2 linked regions of the Mumia flava genome follow. The protein of the gene in region 2 binds, or shares a complex with, the protein of the main gene of each other region. Links are inferred from orthologs where the notes say so. Each region holds a gene or a part of one and is shown on either strand. Other genes may lie near its edges. The genes, in order: CLV56_RS13295 and uvrB.

Region 1 (7,876 bases), on a different replicon or contig from region 2:
CTCGAGGCGCTCGGCCCGTCCCGGATGCCCGGGGCGCCGCAGGTCCGGGCGATCGCGCTGCTGTCGACCGCCCTGGTCCTGCTGCGTCGCGACCCCGCCGCCGCACGGACTCAGCTGGCCGAGGCCGCCGCCGCAGCCCGGGACGTACGGGACATGCCGGTGGTCGCGATGGTCGGGGTCGGGCACGCCTGGCTGGCCGAGCGGCTCGGCGACGACGTGCTGGCCGCGCGGCGGCTCGGTGCGGCCGACGCGGTCCGAGGCGGGCCCGACGCGGCGAACCGCGATGCGAGCGATCTCGAGCAGCGGCTACGGGCCCGGATGGGGGACGCCGCGTACGACACCGCGTACGGCACGGGTCGGGCGCTGCGGCGGACCGCGGCACTGGCGCTCGCCAGCCCGGTACCCGCGGACGGCCCAGGTGCGGGGCCGGACAGGACCGAGGTCGACGAGGCCGGTGGGGCCGCGGACCCCACCGACGCTCAGGCCTTTCGCCGGTAGGCGCCGACCGCCAGCGGCGCGAACACCGCCATGATCAGAGCCGCACCACCGAGCGAGACCGCGATGTCGGAGACGGCGGCGCCGCCGGTGAAGAGGCCGCGCACGGCATCGGTGAGGCTGCTGAGCGGGTTGACGTTCACGAAGGCCTGGAGCCATCCCGGCAGAGTGTCGGGGTCCACGAACATGCTCGAGCCGAACGTCAGCGGGAACAGGACCAGGAACGCGATCCCCTGCACCGCGCCGGACTGGCGGACGATCATCCCCAGGAACACCGACACCCAGCACAGCGCCCACGCGAACAGCAGGACGAGCAGCATCCCGGCGACCACGGAGGCCGGGTTGGTGTCGGCGCGGAAGCCGATCACGTACCCGAATGCGAGGGTCACGACGATCGACGTGCTGTAGCGGACGCCTTCGGCGAGGACCGCGCCGACCAGGGGAGCGGAGCGTGGGATGGGCAGGGAGCGGAAGCGGTCGAACAGGCCTTCCTTGATGTCGTCGTTCATGTTGACGCCGATGCTCACGGTGCTGAGCAGCACCGTCTGCACCATCAGACCCGGGAGGACGAACTGCAGGTAGTCGTGGGTCGAGCCACTGATCGCGCCGCCGAACAGATAGACGAACACGAGCGTGAACAGGATCGGCTGGAGCGTGACGTCGATCAGCTGCTCGGGCGTGCGCACGATCGTGGAGATCGAGCGGCGGGCCAGCACGAGGCCGTGCCGGACCAGGGGGAGCGGTCGGGGCGCGGTGCGGCCCGGAACGGCGGTGAGGGTGGTCATCGGACCAGCTCCTTGTCGTGGGGTTCGGTCGGTGCTTCCGCGGTGGCGCCGGGCGCGCCGTGGCCGGTGAGGGCGAAGAAGACCTCGTCCAGGTCGGGCAGCGCGAGCCGCAGCTCGGAGACCGCCACGTGGTGCTCGTCGAGGGTGCGGACCACCGTGGGGAGGGTCGCGTCGTCGACGACGGGCACGGCGACGACACCCGTGCCGATCTCCTCCGCGCTCCGGCCCGCGACCCGCTCGAGCGCCTCGGTGACGGCCGGCAGGTCGGACGGGTTCGCCGGCCGGACCTGGAGGGTGCGGCCGCCGACGAGCGACTTGAGCTCGTGCGGGGTGCCCTGCGCGATCACGCGGCCCCGGTCGATCACGGTGATGGCGTCGGCGAGCGCGTCGGCCTCCTCGAGGTACTGCGTGGTGAGGAGCACCGTGGTGCCGGCACGGGTCAGGTCGCGCACGATCTCCCACATGTCCTCGCGCTTGCTCGGGTCGAGCCCGGTGGTGGGTTCGTCGAGATAGATCACCTGTGGACGGCCGACGAGGCTCGCCGCGAGGTCGAGGCGGCGTCGCATGCCGCCCGAGTACGTCCGGGCGCGGCGCCCGGCGGCCTCGGTGAGCCCGAACTGCTCGAGCAGCTCGTCGGCCCTCGCCTGCGCGTCACGGCGGCTCAGGTCCAGCAGCCGGCCGAACAGCACGAGGTTCTCGCGACCCGACAGCTGCTCGTCGACCGATGCGTACTGCCCGGTGAGCCCGATCGAGCGGCGGACCCCGTCCGGGTCCCGGGCGACGTCGTGACCGGCCACCGAGGCGCGGCCGGCGTCGGCGCGCAGCAGGGTGGCCAGGATGCGGACGGCGGTCGTCTTGCCGGCGCCGTTGGGGCCGAGCACCCCGAGCACGGTGCCCTCGGGAACCAGCAGGTCGACGCCGTCGAGAGCAGTGGTGTCGCCGAACCTCTTGACGAGACCTTCGGCTTCGATCGCGTGTGTCATGCCTCCACGGTCGCGACCGGTGCTGTCAAGGTGCTGTCAGCGGCCTGTCAGTCCCACAGGTCGCCGACGAGGCGCTGGGCCTCCGTCCGTCCGAGGCCGAGGCGGCGGACGTCGGCGACGTAGTCCCGTGCGGCCCGTCGCGCAGCCTGCGCGGCGTCGCCCTCGAGGACAGCGCTGCGCACGTAGGTCCCGCGCCGGCCGCGGGTCTCGATCACGGCGTCGGCCTCGAGCGCGCGGTAGGCCTTGGCGACGGTGTTCACGGCCAGCCCCAGCTCGTCGGCGAGCCCACGGACGGTCGGCAGGCGCGACCCGCCGGGGAGGGACCCGGTCGCCACGGCCGCAGCCACCCGGCGGCGGACCTGCTCGTACGGCGGCTCGTCGTCGGTCGGGTCGACGACCAGTCCGGGGATCGACGACGTCACGGTGCCTCCTCGACCACTCGCTCGGAGCACCAGCGTACGGCCCCGGGGTGCCGGAGCCTTCTCCATCGTCCGGCGGTGCGGGGCCCGCGGTGTCGGGCCCCGGTCGTAGGCTGGGACCCACGATGAGCCTTCCGTTCCCCGTGCCCTCCGACCGTGCCTCCGACGCTGCCCGCGACCGTTCGAGAGGAGCCTCGGATCCGGCGGCGCCGTCGCACGCGCGACTCAGCGACGAGGAGATCGAGGCGAAGCGCGCGGCCGAGGCGGAGCGCCTCCTGGCCGGCCTGAACGATCCCCAGCGCGAGGCCGTCACACACACCGGGGGCCCGCTGCTCGTCGTCGCCGGTGCCGGTTCGGGCAAGACCCGGGTGCTCACCCGGCGGATCGCCTGGATGATCTCCCAGTACCGCGTGCACCCCGGCTCGATCCTCGCGATCACCTTCACCAACAAGGCGGCGGCCGAGATGCGCTCGCGGGTCGCCGAGTTCGTGGGCGGACGCTCGAGGCTGATGTGGGTGAGCACGTTCCACTCCGCGTGCGTGCGGATCCTGCGCAAGGAGGCCCAGCGCTTCGGCTACACCTCCACGTTCACGATCTACGACGCAGCCGACTCCAAGCGCCTGATGACGCAGGTGTGCCGGGACTTGGAGCTGGACCCCAAGCGGTTCGCGCCGCGCTCGGTGCTCGCCTGGGTGTCCAACCTCAAGAACGAGCTCGTCGATCACGAGACCGCGGTGGCGAAGGCCGCGAACGACTCCGAGCGGACCTACGCCGCGGCGTACGCGACGTACCAGGAGCGGTTGAAGGCATCGAACTCGATGGACTTCGACGACCTGATCATGACGACGGTCCACCTGCTCCAGGCGTTCCCCGACGTCGCCGACGTGTACCGGCGGCGGTTCCGTCACGTCCTCGTCGACGAGTACCAGGACACCAACCACGCCCAGTACGTCCTGATCCGCGAGCTGTGCAACGAGCCGGACTCCGACCTGCTCGTCGTCGGCGACTCCGACCAGTCGATCTACGCCTTCCGCGGCGCGAACATCCGCAACATCCTCGAGTTCGAGGCCGACTTCCCGTCCGCACGCACGATCCTGCTCGAGCAGAACTACCGCTCCACGCAGCACATCCTCGACGCCGCGAACGCCGTGATCTCCCGCAACGAGGGCCGCAAGAAGAAGAACCTCTGGTCCGCTGCCGGCAAGGGGGAGCTCGTGACCGGCTACGTCGCCGACGACGAGCACGCCGAGGCCCAGTACGTCGCCGACGAGGTCGACCGGCTCACCGACGAGGGTGAGGCGAAGCCCGGCGACGTCGCGGTGTTCTACCGGACGAACGCCCAGTCCCGTGTGTTCGAGGAGGTGTTCATCCGCGTCGGCCTCCCGTACCGCGTCGTCGGGGGCGTGCGCTTCTACGAGCGCAAGGAGATCAAGGACGCGATCGCGTACCTCCGGGTGCTGGTCAACCCCGCGGACTCGGTGTCGCTGCGCCGGATCCTCAACACCCCGAAGCGCGGGATCGGTGACCGCGCGGAGGCCTGCGTGGCGGCGTACGCCGACCGTCAGCGGATCACGTTCTGGGAGGGTCTGCAGCAGGCCGAGGAGGCGCCCGGGATCGCGACGCGCTCCCTGAACCAGGTCCGCGGCTTCGTCGAGGTGGTCTCCGGGCTGCAGGACATGGTCGCCGCGGGAGAGCCCGTCGACGCGGTGCTCGAGGCCACGCTGGCGCGGTCGGGCTACCTCGACGAGCTCGAGCACAGCACCGATCCGCAGGACGAGGCCCGTACGGAGAACCTCGCCGAGCTCGTCGCCGTGGCGCGTGAGTTCGTCTCCGACGCGGCGACGCTCGCGGACCTTCCGGCCTCCGACACCCCCGCTGGTCGAGGCGCGAGCGAGGTCTCGTCTCCCGGTGGTCGAGGCGCGAGCGAGGCCGCGTCTCCCGGTGGTCGAGGCGCGAGCGAGGCCTCGTCTCCCGGTGGTCGAGGCGCGAGCGGAGCGAGCGATCGAGACCCCGCGCCGGTCGAGCCTGCCGAGACCTCCGACGACGTTCTCGAGCCGGGCTCGGTCGCGTCCTTCCTCGAGCGCGTCTCGCTGGTCGCCGACGCCGACTCGATCCCCGACTCCGGCGACGGGATGGTCACGCTGATGACGCTGCACACCGCGAAGGGGCTGGAGTTCCCGGTGGTGTTCCTGACCGGCCTCGAGGAGGCGGTCTTTCCCCACATGCGGTCGCTCGGCGATCCGAAGGAGCTCGAGGAGGAGCGCCGGATCGCGTACGTCGGGCTGACGCGCGCGGAGCAGCGGCTCTATCTCACCCGGGCCCTGGTCCGTTCGGCCTGGGGAGCGCCGTCGCACAATCCGCCGTCCCGCTTCCTTTCCGAGATCCCCACCGACCTGGTCGACTGGAAGCGCACCGAGGCCGACACGACGACCTGGTCGGGCGGGTACGCCCCGCCGTCGCGTCGTTCCGCGCCGATGCGTGCCGCCTCGGCCGACCAGGCCAGCCGGGCGAAGCGTGACGTGCCGAGCCTGAGTCCCGGCGACCGGGTCACGCACGACACCTTCGGCCTCGGCACGGTGGTGGCGTTGGAGGGTGCGGGGGACCGCGCGGTCGCGTCGATCGACTTCGGTTCGGAGGGCGTGAAGCGTCTGCTCCTCCGCTACGCGCCCGTCGACAAGATCTGACGCGACTCGCGGGCCCGCCGCGAGTGACTCGTCAGGGGAAGACGTGGTGCTCGTGCAGCGCCGGCAGGGGGTCGACCGGAGTGTCGGCGGTCGGCCGTACCTCGAGGTGGAGGTGCGGGCCGGTCGTGTTGCCGGTCGAGCCGACCGTCCCGATGGTCTGACCCGGCTCGACGGACTCGCCGACGCTGACCGAGATCGACGACTGGTGGCAGTACCAGATCTCCGTGCCGTCCTCGAGCGTGAGGACGGTCTTGTTGCCGTACGCGCCGTCGTAGCCGGTCTCGGTGATCGTGCCGCGCGCGATCGCGACCAGCGGCGTGCCCGACGGTGCGGCGAAATCGAGCCCCGTGTGGACGGTCGACCACAGCGAGCTGGACTGGCCGAAGCGTGCCGTGAGGCGGTAGCCCGTCAGCGGGATCACCCACTGGTTGCGCTCGATCTGCTCGGAGCGGTGCTCGGCCTTCGCGGCGAGCTGCTCGAGCGACGCCTGCAGCTGCTCCGCCTGGGCCTCGACCTGCTTGTCCAGCATGGCCCGGTCGAAGTCACGGGTGACGTCGGGGTTGTTCGGGTCGTACCGCTTCGACGCCGCGCCGTCCACGCTGGCCGACAGGGCCTGGTAGTCGACCGCCTCGATCACGGGCGGCTTCGCCGAGGACAGGGCGACGGCGCCGACACCGGCGATCACCAGCGCCGCGGCGCCGACCAGCGCCGGGGCGGGGAGCCGTCGGCGGGTGCGGACGCGGGTCGAGCGCGAGCCGGGCGGGACCGGCCGTCGGCTCGAGCGGCTCTCACCGGAACGGCGCTCGGTCACGGTCGTGCGGGGGCCGACGGCGTCGATCTGCGTCGTCGCGTCGGACGGGATCGGGGGGAGCTCGGCGGCCCGCTTGCCGCGGTAGGCGGACGAGCCGGGAGCCGGAGACTGCGCCGGCTCGGTCGGGGTGTCCCGCAGGGCCGCGCGGTACGGGGAGGCGGGGGCCTCGGACCACGACGCGCTCGACCGGGAGGTCCCGCGCTCGGGCGGGGTGGCGCCGGAGGGGCGTACGGAGCCCTGGTCGGCCTCGGACGTGCGCTCCGCACGGGGCTCGTCCTGGGGCTTCCCTGCGCTGCGACGGCCGATCGATCCGGTCTCGTCTGCGGAGGTCGCCGGGCGAGAGAAGCGCTTCCTCGGCTTCTCGGCGCGGCGCTTCGGCGCAGGGCGCGACGTCACGAGCTGGACCTCCGTGGGGGTGGACAACGACTGCCGACCCTAACGGATGCGCCCCCGTTTCCGAAGGAGTGGCATTCCGACAAGGGTGCTGGATGTTGGGCGCGTGGTCAAGGTCCTCGGGAAATCCGCTGGCATGATCGGAAGGGAACGAGAAGATGTGACCTTCACGACAAGTTGGACAAATCAGAGTGACAAGTAGGTAACAACGTGCGCATCGCTCTTCACGGCCCGCTCGATCAGGTGGCAACGTACGCGCGCGCCTCGCGCGACGACGGCCACGAGGTCGTGCTCGTCGGTGCGCTCGAGACCGCCGAGGCGCTCGCTGCGGTGGCCGTCCAGGAGGACGTCGACGTCGTCGCGCTCGCCGGTACGGGCGGGGGCCCGGGCGCCGACGCTGTCAGGGCGGCCCTCGACGCGCTCGGCGCCGAGGACGTCGCCGTGCTCGACCTGAGCACCGACCCGCTCAAGCCGCCACGCGGCGCCTGATCACCTCGGCGGTCCGCTCCGGGTGCGTCCAGACCATCCAGTGACCGGCGTCGACGTCGACCCGGTCGAGCTCGGGCACGCGGCGCGGGAGGTCCTCGTACAGCTCCGGCGACAGGAAGTCGTCGCGGGTCGGCACGACGAGGGTGACCGGCACGTCGGTCGGCTCCGGAGCGAGCCCCCCGAGCTGCCGGAACGCGTTGGCGCGGTAGAGGTTGACGCCGTTCGAGGCGTTGCGCGCCAGATCGGGCCCCCACGGGTCCCCGCCGTACCGGTCGAAGCGCTGGCTGCGCCGGAGCACGCTGCGGATCGTCTCCGAGGCCCGGTCGAACCCGGCCTCGGGCAGCCGCGGCACCTGGAACGCCCCGACGTACCACGACTTCGCCAGCTGCCGGCACAGCACGCCGAGCCGGCGGTCGCGCCACGCGGCCCGCAGGAACCCGCCGTACAGCCGCAGGTCCGGACCGCTGATCGACGTGAAGGACGCCAGCCTCCCCGTCAGGCGCGGGTCCTCCGCGGCGGCGAAGACCCCGGCCCAGAGCTGGACCGAGCCCCAGTCGTGCCCGACCAGGTGCACGGGCTCGCCGTCCGGTCGTACGGCGTCGATGACGGCGGCGAGATCGTCGACCAGGCGCTCGATCCGATAGCCGTCGACGTCGCCGGGCACCGAGGAAGCGCCCGCACCACGCACGTCGTAGCGGACGACGTCCAGGTCGGAGAGCAACGGCACCGCGCGGTCCCACACGCTGTGGTCGTCGGGGAAGCCGTGAACCAGCACGACCGTCGGCCCGGACGGATCCCCGTCGCGGTAGACCGCGAG
Region 2 (7,697 bases):
ATCACAGCTGCGTCGCTCGCCGTCCCCGATGACGCCCACCTGACCGACGCGGCGCGGATGGTCGCGCTCGGCTACGACGACCTGCCGTTCCGCCCGATCTGCTTCGTCCTGGAGCGTGACCACCACGTCGACATCGACGGCATCCTCGTGCACCGGACACTCCGGCTGCCGCCGTGCGACGACATCGGAGTCACGCCTGCCGCGGCGTTCGTCGGGTGCTGTGCGCACGAGGCGATGATCGATCTAATCGCCCTCGGCGACTGGCTCGTGCGCCACGGCCACGCCTCCGTGCCCGAGATCGTCGAGCTCGCGACCGAGGACGCCTGGCGGCCCGGGGCCGAACGCGCCCTCGAGGTCGTACGCCTGCTCGACCCGAGGGCCCGCTCACCCCGGGAATCGAAGCTGAGGGCGTGCCTCGTGGTGGCGGGCCTGCCGAAGCCCGAGTGCAACGTCGACCTCGTCGTCGACGACCGCAGACTCGGGTGCGTCGACCTCCTCTATCGCCGCTGGCTGCTCGTCGTCGAGTACGAGGGACGTCAGCACGCCGAGTCGCCGGAGCAGTTCGGCACGGACATCAGTCGGTACGAGGGGTTCCGCGACCACCACGTGGCGTACGTCCAGATCACGAATGCGCGGTTCTCGCAGCCGCGAGCGACCGTCCTGCGGGTCTACCGGGCCCTCGTCGAGCGCGGGTACGACGGGCCGCGGCCGAAGTTCGGGGCACGGTGGCGCAACCTCTTCGCCCCGATCCCGGGTGCGCACTACCGCCGGCGGTGAGCTGGTTCCCACGCGACCCGGCCGGCGGTGAGCTGGTTCCCACGCGACGTCACGTCGTGGGAACCAGCTCACCGCCCGGGCGGCACAGCGCCTGCGCGGTCAGCCCAGGGTCTGGCGCCGGTCCTCGTCGCGCGTCTTCCACAGGCTGGCGACCGCGGTGATGCCGAGGACGACGATGATGACCGCGAGACTGAGCAGGGTCGGGACCTCGGGCACGTCCACGTGCTCGCCGCCGTTGATGAACGGCAGCTCGTTCGTGTGCAGCGCGTGCAGGACCAGCTTGACCCCGATGAACGCCAGGATGATCGCGAGCCCGATCGACAGGTACACGAGGCGCTGGAGCAGCCCGCCGAGCAGGAAGTACAGCTGCCGCAGGCCCATCAGCGCGAAGATGTTCGCGGTCAGGACGAGGTACGGCTCCTGGGTGATGCCGTAGATCGCCGGGATCGAGTCCAGCGCGAACAGCAGGTCGGTCGACCCGAGAGCGAGGATGACGAGGAACATCGGCGTCAGGAAGCGCTTCCCGTCGATGTTCACCAGCATCTTCATGCCGTGGTACTCCTCGGTGACGGCGAAGTGCCGCTCCGCGAACCGCACCACGGCGTTGTCGCCGGCATCGTCCTCGTCATGAGCCCGGTAGCTCTTCACCAGGCCGTAGGCCGTGTAGACCAGGAACAGCCCGAAGATGTAGAAGATCCAGCTGAACTGGTTGATCGCGGCCGCCCCGAGCGCGATGAAGATCCCGCGGAAGATCAGCGCCAGGATGATGCCGATCATCAAGGCTTCCTGCTGATACACCCTTGGCACCTTGAAGCTCGCCATGATGATGATGAAGATGAACAGGTTGTCGACCGACAGGCTGTACTCGGTCAGCCAGCCGGTGAAGAACTCGAGGCCGTACTGGCCGCCGTGGAAGGACGACACCCAGATCCCGAACGCCACCGCGAGGCCGATGTAGACCGAGAGCGCGAGCCCGGCCTCCTTCATCGACGGCTCGTGCGGGCGGCGGGCGATGATGATCACGTCGAAGAGCAGGACGGCGACGGTCACGCCGATCGTGATCCACCACTCCAGCGGTGTGACGTTCATGCGGTGAGGTTCCTCCGGTCGGATCGGTCCATCTGACGCGGAGGTCTCTTCCGCCGCGCAGCACGACCCGGCCCGCGGCTCACCCGGCCGGACGCGACCGCAGCGCGGCCGGTCGTGATGACGACGGGGCGACGAAAGGAATACTCCCCTCCGCCGGTCATTCTGCCAGAGCGAGCCACAGCGTCCGGCGGTACGCTCCGGAGGTGGTCAGCAGCGCGGGTCCAGGGCTGCGCATCGTCCTCAGTCCACCGCGCCTGGACCGCATCACCGAGCGCCACGTCACGGTCGTGACGCTCGACGAGGTCACACGCCGTGCGGTGTGGCGGATGCGCCGCGTGGCCTCGTCCTCCGAGGCAGCCGTCGAGACCCTAGCCTGGGAGCCGCACGACGACACGACCCCCGGCTGGTATCCCCAGGGTGTGACGGGGTCGCACGAGCCCGGCGCCTGCGAGGCCCGGGCTCGGCCACCGACCGGCGCCCACCTGCTCGTCGGGTGGTACGCGCCGGGCCGCGCCCGCCGCGACGGCGCGCGGGTCTCCGTCGTGGACCGTGACTCGCTCGCCTACGGGCATGTGCTGCTCGCACGTCCGGTCACGGTCGCCGGCCGCACGGCCGCGCGACTGCTCCCGGTGGCGACGCACGCCGGTGGGCTCGCATGGGTCGGCCCGTACCTGTACGTGGCGTCGACCCGCCACGGCGTCGACGTGTTCGCGTGGACCCACCTGATCCGGGTCGCGCGCGGGACGATGCGTGCCGCCGACCGGCTCGCCTACGAGCACGTCCTCGTCTCGGTCGGCCGCCTCGAAGCGGTCGGGCGCGATCACGGCAGCCGCCTGCGCACGTCGTTCCTCTCGCTGGCCGACGACGCCGACGGACGGTGGCTCGTGTGCGGGGAGTACGGCCGGGTCGGCCAGTCGCAACGCCTGTGGCGCTACCGGCTGGACCCCGACCGGCATCTCCCGGTCGTCGGTCATGACGGTGTCGCTCGTCCGCACGACCTCCGCGACGTCGGTGTCCCGCGGATGCAGGGGGCCGTGATCTCCAGCAGCCGGTGGGCGCTGTCGACCAGCCAGGGGCGCGGAAACCCCGGCGACCTGCTCGTCGGGCCCTTCGAGGACTGGGCGCGCCACCGGGGCCTGCTGCCGACCGGACCCGAGGATCTCACCCTCGACGCCGACGACACCGTGTGGACCCCCACCGAGTGGCCCGGATCGCGCCGGCTGGTGCGGATCGCGCTCCCCGCGGCCGGGATCAGCCCGCCCCGGCCGCCTGCATCTGACGCAGCTCCTTCTTGAGGTCCCCGACCTCGTCGCGCAGGCGCGCAGCGACCTCGAACTGGAGCTCCTCCGCGGCCGCGTGCATCTGGGCGTTGAGCTGCTGGATCAGCTCGGCGAGCTCGGATGCCGCCATCGACGACGTGTCGACGGCAGACCCGTCGCCGGACGCACCCACGAGCGGCACCGGCGACTTGCCGCGCGACTGTGCCCGCCCCGATCCGACCAGCTGCTCGAGGTCCGCGTCCTCGCGCGCGAGCATGTCCGTGATGTCCGCGATCTTCTTGCGCAGCGGCGTCGGGTTGATGCCGTTCTCGGTGTTGAACGCCATCTGGGCCTCGCGTCGCCGGTTGGTCTCGTCGATCGCCTGCTCCATGGACGGAGTGATCGTGTCGGCGTACATCACGACCTGGCCCGAGACGTTGCGGGCGGCGCGCCCGATGGTCTGGATCAGGGACCGGCCGGACCGCAGGAAGCCCTCCTTGTCGGCATCGAGGATCGCGACCAGGCTCACCTCCGGCAGGTCGAGGCCCTCACGGAGCAGGTTGATCCCGACGAGGACGTCGAACTCCCCCATCCGCAGCTCGCTCAACAGCTCCACACGTCGCAGCGTGTCGACCTCGCTGTGGAGGTAGCGGGTCCGGATCCCGGCCTCGAGCAGGTAGTCCGTCAGGTCCTCGGCCATCTTCTTCGTCAGCGTGGTGACGAGGACGCGCTCGTTCTTGTCGACGCGGCCGCGGATCGCGTCGATCAGGTCGTCGATCTGGCCCTTCGTCGGCTTCACGATCACCTCGGGGTCGACCAGCCCGGTCGGTCGGATGATCTGCTCGACCACCGGGTGCTCGTCGTCGACCTTCGACATCTCGTACGGCCCCGGCGTCGCCGACAGGTAGACCGTCTGGCCGATCCGCTGGAGGAACTCCTCCCACTTCAGCGGCCGGTTGTCCATCGCCGACGGCAGCCGGAAGCCGTGCTCGACGAGCGTCCGCTTGCGGGACATGTCGCCCTCGTACATCCCGCCGACCTGGGGGACGGTGACGTGCGACTCGTCGACCACCAGCACGAAGTCCTCGGGGAAGTAGTCGAGCAGGCAATTCGGTGCGGAGCCGCGCTCGCGGCCGTCCATGTGGAGCGAGTAGTTCTCGATCCCGGAGCAGGTCCCGACCTGGCGGATCATCTCGATGTCGTACGTCGTGCGCATCCGCAGGCGCTGCGCCTCCAGCAGCTTGCCCTGGCCCTCCAGCTCGGCGAGCCGCTCCGTCAGCTCGGTCTCGATCCCGCGCACGGCGGTCTCGAGCCGCTCGGGACCGACCGTGTAGTGCGTGGCCGCGCCGACGTACAGCTCGCGCTCGTCGCTGAGGACCTCGCCGGTCAGCGGATGCAGCGTCATCAACCGCTCGATCTCGTCACCGAAGAACTCCACCCGCACGGCGAGCTCCTGGTAGACCGGGAAGATCTCGAGGGTGTCGCCGCGCACCCGGAAGGTCCCGCGGGTCGCGGCGAGGTCGTTGCGGGAGTACTGAGCCGTCACCAGCGTGCGGAGCAGGGCCTCCCGGTCCAGCTCCGAGCCGACCTGGAGGTGGATCATGCGGTTCATGTACTCCTCGGCGGAGCCGAGGCCGTAGATGCAGGAGACCGTGGCGACCACGATCACGTCGCGGCGGGTCAGGAGGTTCCAGGTCGCGGAGTGGCGCAGCCGCTCGACCTCGTCGTTGATCGAGGAGTCCTTCTCGATGTACGTGTCCGTCTGCGGGACGTACGCCTCGGGCTGGTAGTAGTCGTAGTAGGAGACGAAGTACTCGACGGCGTTGTCGGGGAAGAGCTGGCGCAGCTCGTTGGCGAACTGTGCGGCGAGCGTCTTGTTGGGCTGCAGGACGAGGATCGGGCGCTGCACGCGCTCGGCCAGCCAGGCGACCGTGGCGGTCTTGCCGGTGCCCGTGGCTCCGAGCAGCACGGTGTCCTGGTCGCCGCGCTCGACGCGCTCGGCCAGGGCCTCGATCGCCCGCGGCTGGTCGCCGGCGGGCTGGTAGTCGGAGACGACGCGCAACGGCGCCACCTGGCGCTGGAGATCGCTCAACGAACGCATGGCGTCGAGCCTACGCCGGGGCGGTGACAGTTCCCGCGGGCCGACGGGAGGCGGGGCCGTACGGAGGGTCAGGCCCGAGCGCGACGCCGGCGCAGCAGAGGCACCGCGGCGACCAGCCCGACGGCGAGCACGGCGCCCGCGAGGGCCAGCATCGACGCCGAGCCACCGACCGAGTCGTCGCCGGCGGCCGGCGGCGTGGCCGCCACCGGCTGAGTCGCGGCGGACTCCGTCGGCTCGACCGTCGGCCCCGGGCGCGACGTCGTGGGGGCGGCCGTCGCGGTCGGGCGGTAGGCGGCGTAGTCGCTCGAGGACGCCTCCACCTCGGCGAGCAGGGCGTCGTCGACCGGCGCCGTCAGGCTGCACAGCGGGAGGGTGAACACGTCGTCGCCGGCGCCCTCGTCGGCGAAGACGACGTACTGCTGACCGGTCTCGAACGGCGGGGTCGCGTGCATCGCTCCGGGCTCCTCGACCGCGACCAGCGGGCCGACCTCGCCCTTGTACACGTCGGTGGCCTCCATCGTGACCACCCCGACGTCGGTCCCCGTCACCGTCGCCACGAAGACCGCGTCGACGTCGTCCATCCCCTCGCCGACCGTCTGCTCCGCGCAGCTGGTCGCGGGAGCAGGACCGGCAGCCAGGACCAGCCCCACGGCTCCGAGCGCAGCACAGACGACCAGCCGTACCGCCGAGGCGACGATCATCGGGAGGCCTCCTGTCTCGACACCGTGGGAGGCCTACGCTAGCGCGGACGGGGCCGGATCCGGGCACGGTGCCGTTGTTTCGGCGCGCGAAGTGCCGCCGTCCCCCCACGCGGGGCCCGTCGGAACTAGACTCGCACGCGTGGGAGAACAGCAAGCTGAAACGAGCGCGCCTCGTGCGCTGCGCGGAGCCCGGGCCACGGCAGCCCGTCGCCGCGCACGCGAGGACGACATCATCCGGGCGACCCGGAACCTCTTCGACACCGTCGGTGTCCGCGACGCACAGATCGAGGACATCGCCCAGGCCGTCGGGATCAACCGGGCGATCATCTACCGCCACTTCTCCGGCAAGGAGGAGCTCTTCGCGCTGACGCTGGTCGGCTATCTCGACGAGATCGCCGAGGCGATGCGCGCGGCGGACGACGAGTCGAAGTCACCGCACGAGCGCCTGGAGGCGGTGGCCTCGGCGTTCCTCGACGAGGGTCACGAGAAGCCCGCGTTCGTCGACTGCGCCCTCGACCTTCTGAGCAAGCCCGGCCAGGAGCTGCTCGCCAGCGTCTCCGAGGGTGCGATGCTGCGCCTCGGGCGTGGCATGCTCGGACCCTTGAGCGCCTTCGCGCACGTGATCGAGGCAGGCCAGAAGACCGGCGACTTCCGGACGGCCGACTCGTACATGCTCGCGAACATGACCTACACGCAGGCGCTCGGAGCGCTGCAGTTCGCGCGCAACCAGCTGCTGGTCAGCGAGGGCGCCCCGGGCGTCCCGACCGTCAGCCGGGCGTCGTGGGACCTGGTGAAGTCGTACACGATCGACGCCGCGCACGCGATGGCCGTCGGCAACCGCGCCTGAGCGGACCGGACCTGGGACGGCGGGGACCGCAGGCACGTCAGCGTGCCGCGACCCCCGCCGCCTCGGCCGGGCTCAGCGCTCCAGGATCGCCGTGACGCCCTGACCGCCGGCGGCGCAGATGGAGATCACGCCGCGCCCCCCGCCGTTCTCGGCGAGCAGCTTCGCGAGGTTCGCGACGATCCGGCCGCCGGTCGCGGCGAAGGGGTGGCCCGCGGCGAGCGACGAGCCCGCCACGTTGAGCCTGCTGCGGTCGATCGGACCGAGCGGTGCGTCCAGGCCGAGCCGCTCCTTGCAGAAGATCGGGTCCTCCCAGGCCTTGAGCGTCGTGAGCACCTGCGACGCGAACGCCTCGTGGACCTCGTAGAAGTCGAAGTCCTGGAGGGTGAGGCCTGCGCGCGCCAGCATGCGCGGCATCGCGTACGCCGGGGCCATCAGCAGCCCCTCCCCGCCGTCGACGTAGTCGACCGCGGCGGTCTCGTACCCGGTCAGGTAGGCCAGCGGCTCCCAGCCCTTCGCCTTCGCGTAGTCCTCCGACGCGAGCAGGACGGTCGAGGCGCCGTCGGTCAGCGGGGTCGAGTTCGCGGCCGTCATCGTCGCCGCGTCGCCCTTGCCGAAGACCGGCTTGAGCGTCGCGAGCTTCTCCAGCGACGAGTCGGCCCGGAGGTTCTGGTCACGGTCGAGCCCGAGGTACGGCGTGATCAGGTCGTCCTCGAAGCCGCGGTCGTACGCAGCGGCGAGGTTGTGGTGCGACGTGACCGCGAGCTGGTCCTGCTCCTCGCGGCCGATCCCCCACTCCAGGGTCGTCAGCGCCTGGCTCTCCCCCATCGACAGGCCGGTCCGGGGCTCGGAGTTCTGCGGGATGCTGGGCACCAGGTCACCGGGGCGCACCTTGAGGAGCGCCGCGACCCGCTGCTTGACCGTCT

What was found.
Region 1: the proteins of uvrB (region 2) and CLV56_RS13295 are in contact, whole or in part, in a crystal structure (PDB 7EGT), measured with the Thermus thermophilus proteins. The link is inferred for Mumia flava from one-to-one orthologs. Residues at the interface, in WP_096411307.1 of Thermus thermophilus: Glu23, Leu25, Arg26, Asp27, Gly28, Glu29, Arg30, Phe31, Arg55, Glu326, Asp327, Phe328, Glu379, Ser382, Gln383, His398, Gly400, Arg401; in WP_096412145.1 of Thermus thermophilus: His654, Arg656, Phe657, Gln666, Asp668, Glu669, Lys680, Arg681, Leu682, Ser683, Lys685, Tyr686, Ala687.

The regions. Positions count from the first base shown.
Region 1 is NZ_PGEZ01000001.1:2,853,687-2,861,562, forward strand. The notes cover bases 2,412-5,586. They hold CLV56_RS13295 (UvrD-helicase domain-containing protein), read left to right. Parts: upstream 2,412-2,807; coding sequence 2,808-5,366; downstream 5,367-5,586. Other genes in these bases: CLV56_RS13290 (GntR family transcriptional regulator), read right to left, coding at 2,412-2,685; CLV56_RS21020 (M23 family metallopeptidase), read right to left, coding at 5,398-5,586. Outside these bases: CLV56_RS13275 (ATP-binding protein), read left to right, coding at 1-498; CLV56_RS13280 (ABC transporter permease), read right to left, coding at 480-1,280; CLV56_RS13285 (daunorubicin resistance protein DrrA family ABC transporter ATP-binding protein), read right to left, coding at 1,277-2,263; more of CLV56_RS13290, read right to left, coding at 2,311-2,411; more of CLV56_RS21020, read right to left, coding at 5,587-6,600; CLV56_RS13305 (hypothetical protein), read left to right, coding at 6,781-7,059; CLV56_RS13310 (alpha/beta fold hydrolase), read right to left, coding at 7,037-7,876. UniProt on the Escherichia coli protein: A helicase with DNA-dependent ATPase activity. Unwinds DNA duplexes with 3'-5' polarity. Translocates on single-stranded DNA with 3'-5' polarity. Initiates unwinding more efficiently from a nicked substrate than double-stranded DNA.
Region 2 is NZ_PGEZ01000002.1:265,480-273,176, forward strand. The notes cover bases 2,673-5,668. They hold uvrB (excinuclease ABC subunit UvrB), read right to left. Parts: upstream 5,227-5,668; coding sequence 3,118-5,226; downstream 2,673-3,117. Other genes in these bases: CLV56_RS15465 (hypothetical protein), read left to right, coding at 2,673-3,161; CLV56_RS15475 (hypothetical protein), read right to left, coding at 5,295-5,668. In the rest of the region: CLV56_RS15455 (hypothetical protein), read left to right, coding at 1-777; CLV56_RS15460 (TerC family protein), read right to left, coding at 877-1,866; more of CLV56_RS15465, read left to right, coding at 2,070-2,672; more of CLV56_RS15475, read right to left, coding at 5,669-5,927; CLV56_RS15480 (TetR/AcrR family transcriptional regulator), read left to right, coding at 6,067-6,774; CLV56_RS15485 (acetyl-CoA C-acetyltransferase), read right to left, coding at 6,847-7,697. UniProt on the Escherichia coli protein: The UvrABC repair system catalyzes the recognition and processing of DNA lesions. A damage recognition complex composed of 2 UvrA and 2 UvrB subunits scans DNA for abnormalities.